DNA from 2 places in the Micromonospora sp. NPDC003816 genome. Region 1 is predicted to be linked to the other one. Evidence: predicted binding sites of a transcription regulator. Region 1 holds the regulator's gene; the other holds the start of a gene.
The links. Region 1 encodes HrcA, which represses chaperone genes, less so after heat shock. Its sites were predicted from a motif close to GGTTNGCACNCTCNNNNNGAGNGTGCNAACC; they were not measured.
Positions count from the first base shown of each region.

Region 2: the regulator HrcA is predicted to act here: its motif matches at 2,323-2,353, upstream of groES (co-chaperone GroES).

Region 1 covers NZ_JBIANP010000016.1:33,419-37,440, forward strand. The annotation lists gene dnaJ (molecular chaperone DnaJ) at 1-911, opposite strand, end outside; gene hrcA (heat-inducible transcriptional repressor HrcA) at 985-2,007, opposite strand; gene ACFYTT_RS29160 (DUF4870 domain-containing protein) at 2,217-2,852, shown strand; gene hemW (radical SAM family heme chaperone HemW) at 2,890-4,022, opposite strand, start outside.
Region 2 covers NZ_JBIANP010000004.1:415,029-419,050, reverse strand. The annotation lists gene ACFYTT_RS17660 (molybdopterin-dependent oxidoreductase) at 1-35, opposite strand, end outside; gene groL (chaperonin GroEL) at 158-1,804, opposite strand; gene groES (co-chaperone GroES) at 1,875-2,189, opposite strand; gene ACFYTT_RS17645 (helix-turn-helix domain-containing protein) at 2,549-3,349, shown strand; gene ACFYTT_RS17640 (DUF397 domain-containing protein) at 3,340-3,531, shown strand.

The sequences.
Region 1 (4,022 bases):
CCCGGCTTCACGTCGACCGGCTCCTCGCTGTCCAGCGTCTTGATGGTCAGCCGGGTGCCGAGCGCGGCGGCGGTCATCGGCACGGTGACCCGGCAGTGCAGGTCGTCGCCCTTGCGGGAGAAGACGTCGTGCGGCCGCTCGTGGATCTCCACGTAGAGGTCACCGGCGGTGCCGCCACCCGGGCCGACCTCGCCCTGCTGCGCCAGGCGGATCCGCATCCCGTCCTCGACGCCGGCCGGGATCTTCACGGTCAGCGAGCGGCGGGTGCGGACCCGGCCGTCACCGGCGCAGGTGGGGCAGGGGTGCGGGATGGTCGTGCCGTAGCCCTGGCAGACCGTGCACGGCCGGGCGGAGACCACCTGGCCGAGGAAGGTGCGCTGCACCGACTGCACCTCGCCCCGACCACCGCACGCCTCGCAGGTGGCCAGGTGGGTGCCGGCGGCGGTACCGGCCCCGGTGCAGGTGGTGCAGAGCACGGCGGTGTCGACCGTGATCGGTGCCTCGACCCCGAAGGCGGTCTCCTGCAGGTCCAGTTCGAGCCGCAGGATCGCGTCGGCCCCGGGCCGGGTACGCGGTCGCGGGCCACGCCCGGCGCCGGTGGCCCCGCCGAAGAAGGCGTCCATGATGTCCTGGAAGCCGACGAAGGGTCCGGCGCCACCGGGGCCGCCCGGCCCACCGGCACCGCCGCCGCCCGGGGCGAGCGGGTCGCCACCGAGGTCGACGATCTGCCGTTTCCGGTCGTCGGACAACACCTCGTACGCGGCGTTGATGTCCTTGAACTTCTCCTGGGCCTCCGGGTCCGGATTCACGTCCGGGTGGAACTGGCGCGCCAGCTTGCGGTAGGCGCGCTTGATCTCGTCGTCGGAGGCCCCTCGGCTCACGCCGAGAATGCCGTAGTAGTCCCTGGCCACTGGGTTCCGTGTCCTCGTGTTCGTCTCGCGTTACGCCGGTCGGTGGCGGCAGCCTGCCGTCGGCCCTGACTGGTCAGTTCTGGGCCAGCAGCTCGCCCACGTAGCGTGCCACGGCCCTCACCGTGGCGATTGTTCCGGGGTAGTCCATCCGGGTCGGACCCAGCACGCCCATCCCCCCGACGATGGTCGCGCCCGGGCCGTATCCGGTGCTGACCACGGACGCCGCCCGTAGGTTGTCGATCTGGTTCTCGTCGCCGATGCGGACCCGCAGCGTGCTCGGCTCGACCTCGCCGATGAGTTTGAGCAGCACCACCTCCTCCTCGAGCGCTTCGAGGATGGGGCGCAGCGACCCCTGGAAGTCGAGCAGGCCGCCCCGGGCCAGGTTGGCGGTGCCGGCCAGGGCGAGCCGCTCCTCGTGCCGTTCGACGAGGGTCTCCAGCAGGACGGTGGAGAGCGTGGTCATGGCCGCCCGCAGGTGCGGCGCGCACTCGTCGATGAGTGTCTGCACCAGCGGTGGCGTGTCGGACAGGCGGGTGCCGACCAGCTTCTCGTTGACGAGTCGGCGCAGGTCCAGGACGTCGTCGGCGGGGACCGGCGCGGGCAGTTCGACCAGCCGCTGCTCGACCCGGCCGGTGTCGGCGATCATCACCAGCGTCAGCCGGGTGGTGGAGATCGGCACGAGTTCCAGGTGCCGGACGGTGGAGCGGGCCAGGCTCGGGTACTGCACCACGGCGACCTGACGGGTGAGTTGCGCGAGCAGGCGTACGGTGCGGTGCACCACGTCGTCGAGGTCCACCGCGCCGACCAGGAACCGTTCGATCGCCCGCCGTTCGGCGGGGCTGAGCGGCTTGACCCGACTGAGCCGGTCGACGAAGAGGCGGTAGCCACGGTCGGTGGGCACCCGCCCGGCACTCGTGTGCGGCTGGCGGATGTAGCCCTCCTCCTCCAGCACGGCCATGTCGTTGCGGACCGTGGCGGGGGACACACCGAGTTGGTGCCGTTCGACGAGGGCCTTGCTGCCGACCGGCTCCTGGGTGGCGACGTAGTCCTCGACGATCGCCCGGAGCACGGCGAGTTTCCGGTCGTCGAGACCCATCCTCCCCACCTCCTGTCGCAGGTCAGCCCGGAGCGCCCGGAGTGCCAGAGGAACACTCTGGCACTCGACTGTAGCGAGTGCCAGTCTACGTCGGCGTTCCCGTGCCCGCGATGATCAAGACTTCCCGGATGTCCGGAAACCGATCGGCGGGTTGACACTCCCCGGTGTCGCTATGGTGCGCCGTTGCCGCTGGCACCTACCGTGACCACATGACTGAACCACCTCGTCCTCCAGGATCCGGCGACGACCCCACGTCCCCACTGTCGGGCTCGTCGGGCCAGCCCGGCTATCCCCCGCCCGGCGGCTATCCGCCGCCCACCGGCGACCAGCCCCCGTCGCCCGGCGGCTACGGCACTCCGGGTGACTACCCCCCGCCCGGCGGCTACCCGCCGCCCGGCGGTTATCCCCCGCCGGGTGAGTACCCCCCGCCGGGCGGCGCGCCCGGTGTCGGGTACCCGACGGGCGGTTACGGTCCCCCCGGCGGCGGCTACGCCAGCAACGAGGACAAGACCTGGACCCTGATCGCCCACTTCGGCGGCCCGCTCGGGGTGGTCGTGGGCGGCGGTCTGCTGGGCTGGGTCGCGCCGCTGATCGCGATGATGACCCGGGGGCAGCAGAGCCCGGTGGTCCGGGCGCACTCGGTGGCCGCCCTGAACTTCCAGCTCACCTGGGCCATCGCCGGGCTGCTCAGCTGGGTGCTCACCGCGATCACCTGCGGGCTGCTGTTCTTCGTGCCGTTCCTGGTCTGGATCGTGCCGGTGATCTTCGGGATCATCGCCGGGGTCAAGGCCAACGAGGGCGCCCTCTACCGGTACCCGATGACCTACGCCTTCGTGAAGCGCTGATCTCGGCTTCGTGAAGCCCTGACCTCGGGGACGGCGGTCAGGGCAGCAGGTCCCGCACCACGGCGTCGGCGAGCAGCCGGCCGCGCACCGTGAGAACGGCGCGGCCGGCCGCGTGGGCGGGCGCGGCGAGCAGTCCCTGCGCCACCGCCTGCGCGGCAGCGGCCCGACCGGCGTCGTCGAGGACGTCCAGCGGCAGCCCGGACGCGAGCCGCAGCCGGAGCATGACGTCCTCCATGTGCGCCTCGCCGTCGGTGAGCACCTCCCGGGCCGACCCGGGAGACTCACCGGCGGCCAGCCGCCTCGCGTACTCGCGGGGGTGTTTGACGTTCCACCAGCGCACGCCACCGACGTGGCTGTGCGCCCCCGGGCCGAGGCCCCACCAGTCGCCGCCGGTCCAGTACAGCAGGTTGTGCCGACACCGGGCGGCCGGCGTCCGCGCCCAGTTGGACACCTCGTACCAGGAGAAACCGGCCGCGCCGAGGGCGGCCTCGGCGGCCAGGTACCGCTCCGCGGCGACGTCGTCGTCCGGGTACGGCAACTCGCCGCGACGCATCCGCGCGGCCAGCCGGGTGCCGTCCTCGACGATCAGGGCGTACGCGCTGACGTGGTCGACGCCCGCCGCCACCACCTGGGCCAACGACTCGGCGAAGTCCTCCGCCCGCTCCCCCGGCGTCCCGTAGATCAGGTCCAGGTTGACGTGCGCGAAACCGGCGTCACGCGCCTCCAGTGCGGCGGCCGGTGCGCGACCGGCCCGGTGCCGACGGTCGAGCACGGCGAGCACCCCGGGCGTGGCCGACTGCATGCCGAGCGAGATCCGGGTGTAGCCGGCGGCCCGCAGCTCCTTGAGCGAGACGGGGTCGACCGACTCCGGGTTGGCCTCGGTGGTCACCTCGACGTCGGGAGCCAGCCCCCAGGTGCGGTCGATCGCGTCGAGGATGCGGGCCAGGTCGTCGGCGGGCAGCAGGGTGGGGGTACCGCCGCCGACGAAGACCGTCTCCACCCGGCCCGGTGGTGTCCCGTCCAGCACCCGCGCGGCCAGCGCCAGCTCGGCGAGCACCGTGTCGGCGTACCCCTCGCGACTCGCGCCGCCGCCGAGTTCCTCCGCGGTGTACGTGTTGAAGTCGCAGTAGCCGCAGCGGCTGGCGCAGAACGGCACGTGCACGTACACCC
Region 2 (4,022 bases), on a different contig from region 1:
GCGAGGGCGGCGTACCGGGGTGTCGTACTGCTCACCGGTCCAGTGTTTCCGACCGTACGCCCGACCGGTAGTCACCTCGACCCGGTGTGACCGGGCCGGAACACACGTGGGGCGCACCGTCGTCGACGGTGCGCCCCACGTCCACGTACTCCTCGGGTCAGAAACCCGGGCCGTGCTGGTGGCCGTGCCCGTGCCCGTGGCCGTGGCCACCGGCGGCGGCGGGCTCCGCCTCCTTCGGCTTGTCCACCACGAGGCTCTCGGTGGTGAGCAGCAGACCGGCGATCGACGCGGCGTTGGTGACCGCGTTACGGGTCACCTTGACCGGGTCGATGATGCCCGCCTTGGCCAGGTCGACGTACTCGCCGACGGCCGCGTCGAGACCGGTGCCCCACTCGGCGGCGATGACCTTCTGCACCACCACGTAACCGTCGTGGCCGGCGTTCTGGGCGATCCAGCGCAGCGGCTCGACCAGCGCCTTGCGCACGATCGAGACGCCGACCTTCTCGTCACCGGTGAAGCCCAGGTCGTCGTCGAGCACCGGCAGGATCTGGGCCAGGGCGGCACCGCCGCCGGGGACCGTACCCTCCTCGACCGCAGCCTTGGTCGCGGCGATGGCGTCCTCGATGCGGTGCTTGCGCTCCTTCATCTCGACCTCGGTGGCCGCGCCGACCTTGACCACCGCGATGCCGCCGGAGAGCTTGGCCAGCCGCTCGGCGAGCTTCTCCCGGTCCCACTCGGAGTCCGACGCCTCGATCTCCTTGCGGATCTGGGCGACCCGGTCGGTGACCTCGGTGCCCTGACCGCCACCGTCGACGATCGTGGTGTTCTCCTTGTCGACCACGATGCGCCGGGCGGTGCCCAGCACCTCCAGGCCGACCTGGTCGAGCTTGTAGCCCAGCTCGGGCGCGACCAGCTCGGCGCCGGTCAGGATCGCCATGTCCTGGAGCATCGCCTTGCGGCGGTCACCGAAGCCGGGGGCCTTGACCGCGCAGACCTTGAGGGTCTTGCGGATCGCGTTCACCACCAGGGTGGACAGGGCCTGGCCCTCGACGTCCTCGGCGACGATCAGCAGCGGCTTGTTGTTCTGGAGGACCTTCTCCAGCAGCGGCAGCAGCTCCTCGATCGCCGAGATCTTCTGCGTGGTGATCAGGATGTACGCGTCCTCCAGGACGGACTCCTGCGACTCCGCGTCGGTGACGAAGTTCGGCGAGATGAAGCCCTTGTCGAACTGGAGACCCTCGGTCACGTCCAGCTCGGTGTGCAGGGCGGAGCCCTCCTCGACGGTGATCACACCGTCGCGGCCGACCCGCTCCATCGCCTCGGCGATCAGCTCACCGATGGTGGCGTCCTGCGCGGAGACCGTCGCGACGTGCGCCACGGCCTTCTTGTCGGCGACCTCGACGGCCTTGCCGAGCAGCGCCTCGGAGACCTTCGCGGCGGCCGCGTCGACGCCCCGCTTGAGGCCGGCCGGGTTGGCGCCCGCGGTGACATTGCGCAGACCTTCGCGGACCATGGCCTGGGCCAGCACGGTCGCGGTGGTGGTCCCGTCGCCGGCGACGTCGTTGGTCTTGGTCGCCACCTCCTTGACCAACTGCGCGCCGAGGTTCTCGTACGGGTTGGTGAGCTCGATCTCCTTGGCGATGGTCACACCATCGTTGGTGATCGTCGGCGCACCGAATTTCTTGTCCAGGACGACGTTGCGCCCGCGCGGCCCGAGGGTGACCTTGACCGCGTCCGCGAGCGCGTTGACACCGTGCTCCAGCAGGTGCCGGGCGTCGTCCGAGAAGCTCAGGATCTTCGCCATGAATGTCCCTTCGACGCGAGGTTGCCCCGGCCCGGCGAACCGGACCGGGGCAACGTCACTGATCGGTTGGTTACTTCTCGATGACCGCGAGGACGTCGCGGGCGGAGAGCACCAGGTACTCCTCGCCGGCGTACTTGACCTCGGTGCCGCCGTACTTCGAGTAGAGGACGGTGTCGCCGACGGAGACGTCGATCGGCACGCGGTTGCCCTTGTCGTCGATCCGGCCCGGGCCGACAGCGAGGACGGTGCCCTCCTGCGGCTTCTCCTTGGCGGTGTCGGGGATCACGATGCCCGAGGCGGTGGTGGTCTCGGCCTCGTTCGCCTGGACCACGATGCGGTCCTCGAGCGGCTTGATCGCAACCTTGGTCGCGGTAGTCACGGGCATACCCTCCTGGGGTACTTGGTTTCGTTACCGATCGGCATGCCGACCGGCGTCAATTGCCACATGCCACCGGGCGGGACCGTCGTCGCGGGTGCCGGTCCGCCTGGCGTTCAACCCCCGGGCACCAGGGCCCGGACGTTGGCACCCTCAGGGTGAGAGTGCTAATCGCAGGTTATTCCTCGGCTAGCACTCCGTCAAGGAGAGTGCCAACCCACCACCCCGTGTCGCCACTCTTTCCGCACTCTTGCGCCACTCTTTCTTCACCGTTCGCCAACGGTTGACCGCGACACGCCGACACTCGCTTCCGCCCCGAACGACCAATCCTTACTCTCCGGCGCGACTACGTGACGGAGGGCGGACAGATGGCGGACATGCCAACCCTGGGTTTCCTGCGCGACCAACTACGCCGGGCCCGCAAGCTGCGCGGGCTCAGCCAGGAAGAACTGGGCAAGATGGTCAACTACGCTCCGTCGTCGATCAGCGCGATGGAGACCGGGCAGAACCAGCTCAGCGCCGACTACCTGGCCCGGCTCGACAAGGTGTTGGAGACCGGCGGACTCTTCGTCGGGATACTGGAGCTGATCCGGCTGCACGCCGAGCCGGACTGGTTCCGACCGTGGGGCGAGATCGAGCGCGAGGCCATCGCGCTGCGCTGGTACGACCCGGCGGTGGTGCCGGGCCTGCTCCAGACCGAGGCGTACGCGCGGGCGATGTTGCGGGCCGGGCCGCCGCTGACCGACGAGCAGATCGAGAAGCGGGTGCTGGCCCGGATGGCACGGCAGGAGATCCTCGCCCGCGAGGAGCCGCCACAGCTCGTCGCGGTGCTCGATCAGCAGACGCTGCGTCGCCAGGTGGGCGAGCGCACGACCATGCGCGAGCAACTGGAGCACCTGCGCGCCCTCGCCGACCATTCGCACGTCCAGGTACGGATCGTGCCGGCCGAGACCCCGTGGTACGGCGGACTTGCCGGGCCGTTCGTCCTGGCCCGGCTCGCCGACGGCACCGAGGTGGCCCACCTGGACAACCAACTCCGGGGGCACACCGTGGACAGCCCGAACGAGCTTGCCAGCCTCGGACGGCGTTGGGAGACTGTGGCCGGTGAGGCGCTGCCGCGCCGGCAGTCCGCCCGCCTGATCGAGGAAGTGGCGAACTCATGGACCTGACCCGTGCCGCCTGGCGCAAGTCCTCCCGCAGCAATCAAAATGGCGGCGCCTGCGTCGAGGTAGCCGACAACCTGCCCGGCGTCGTCGCCGTACGCGACAGCAAGGACCCGACCGGCCCGGCGCTCACCTTCACCCCGGCCGCCTGGCACGCCTTCGTCGACACCCACCACCCCACCCGCTGACCGCCCCCACACCCACGCCCACACCCGGGCGCTGACGCTCGTTCTCGCCACCCACAGCACCCGCCGCCGTAACTGACGCTGGCGCTGCCACCCAGCACCCGCCGCCGTAGTCGACGCTTCACCACCCGCGACTCGCCCCGCCACCGCCGCCCCACCTCGTGGCCCCGTCGCTCGCCGCCGCCCCGTCGCTTCGCGGCCCGTCGCTCGCCGCTGCTCCCGCCGTACCCTCGCCCGTCGCCCGTCGATCATGGAGTTGTGGTCGACGAAACGCCCGATCCAGGGCATTGCCCGAGCCACCACTCCATGATCGGCAGGACGACGGTGCGGGCTGCCGCACGACCGACGGGTGGACGGGATGCCGCGAACGGCGTCAAGGTCACGCTCGATCCAGGATCGAGTGGCATCCCGGCGACTGCGAGACCACTCGATCCTGGATCGAGCACGATCATGGACCGGACAGCGTCGGCCAGCGCCGGGCGGGGGCGTCGGGG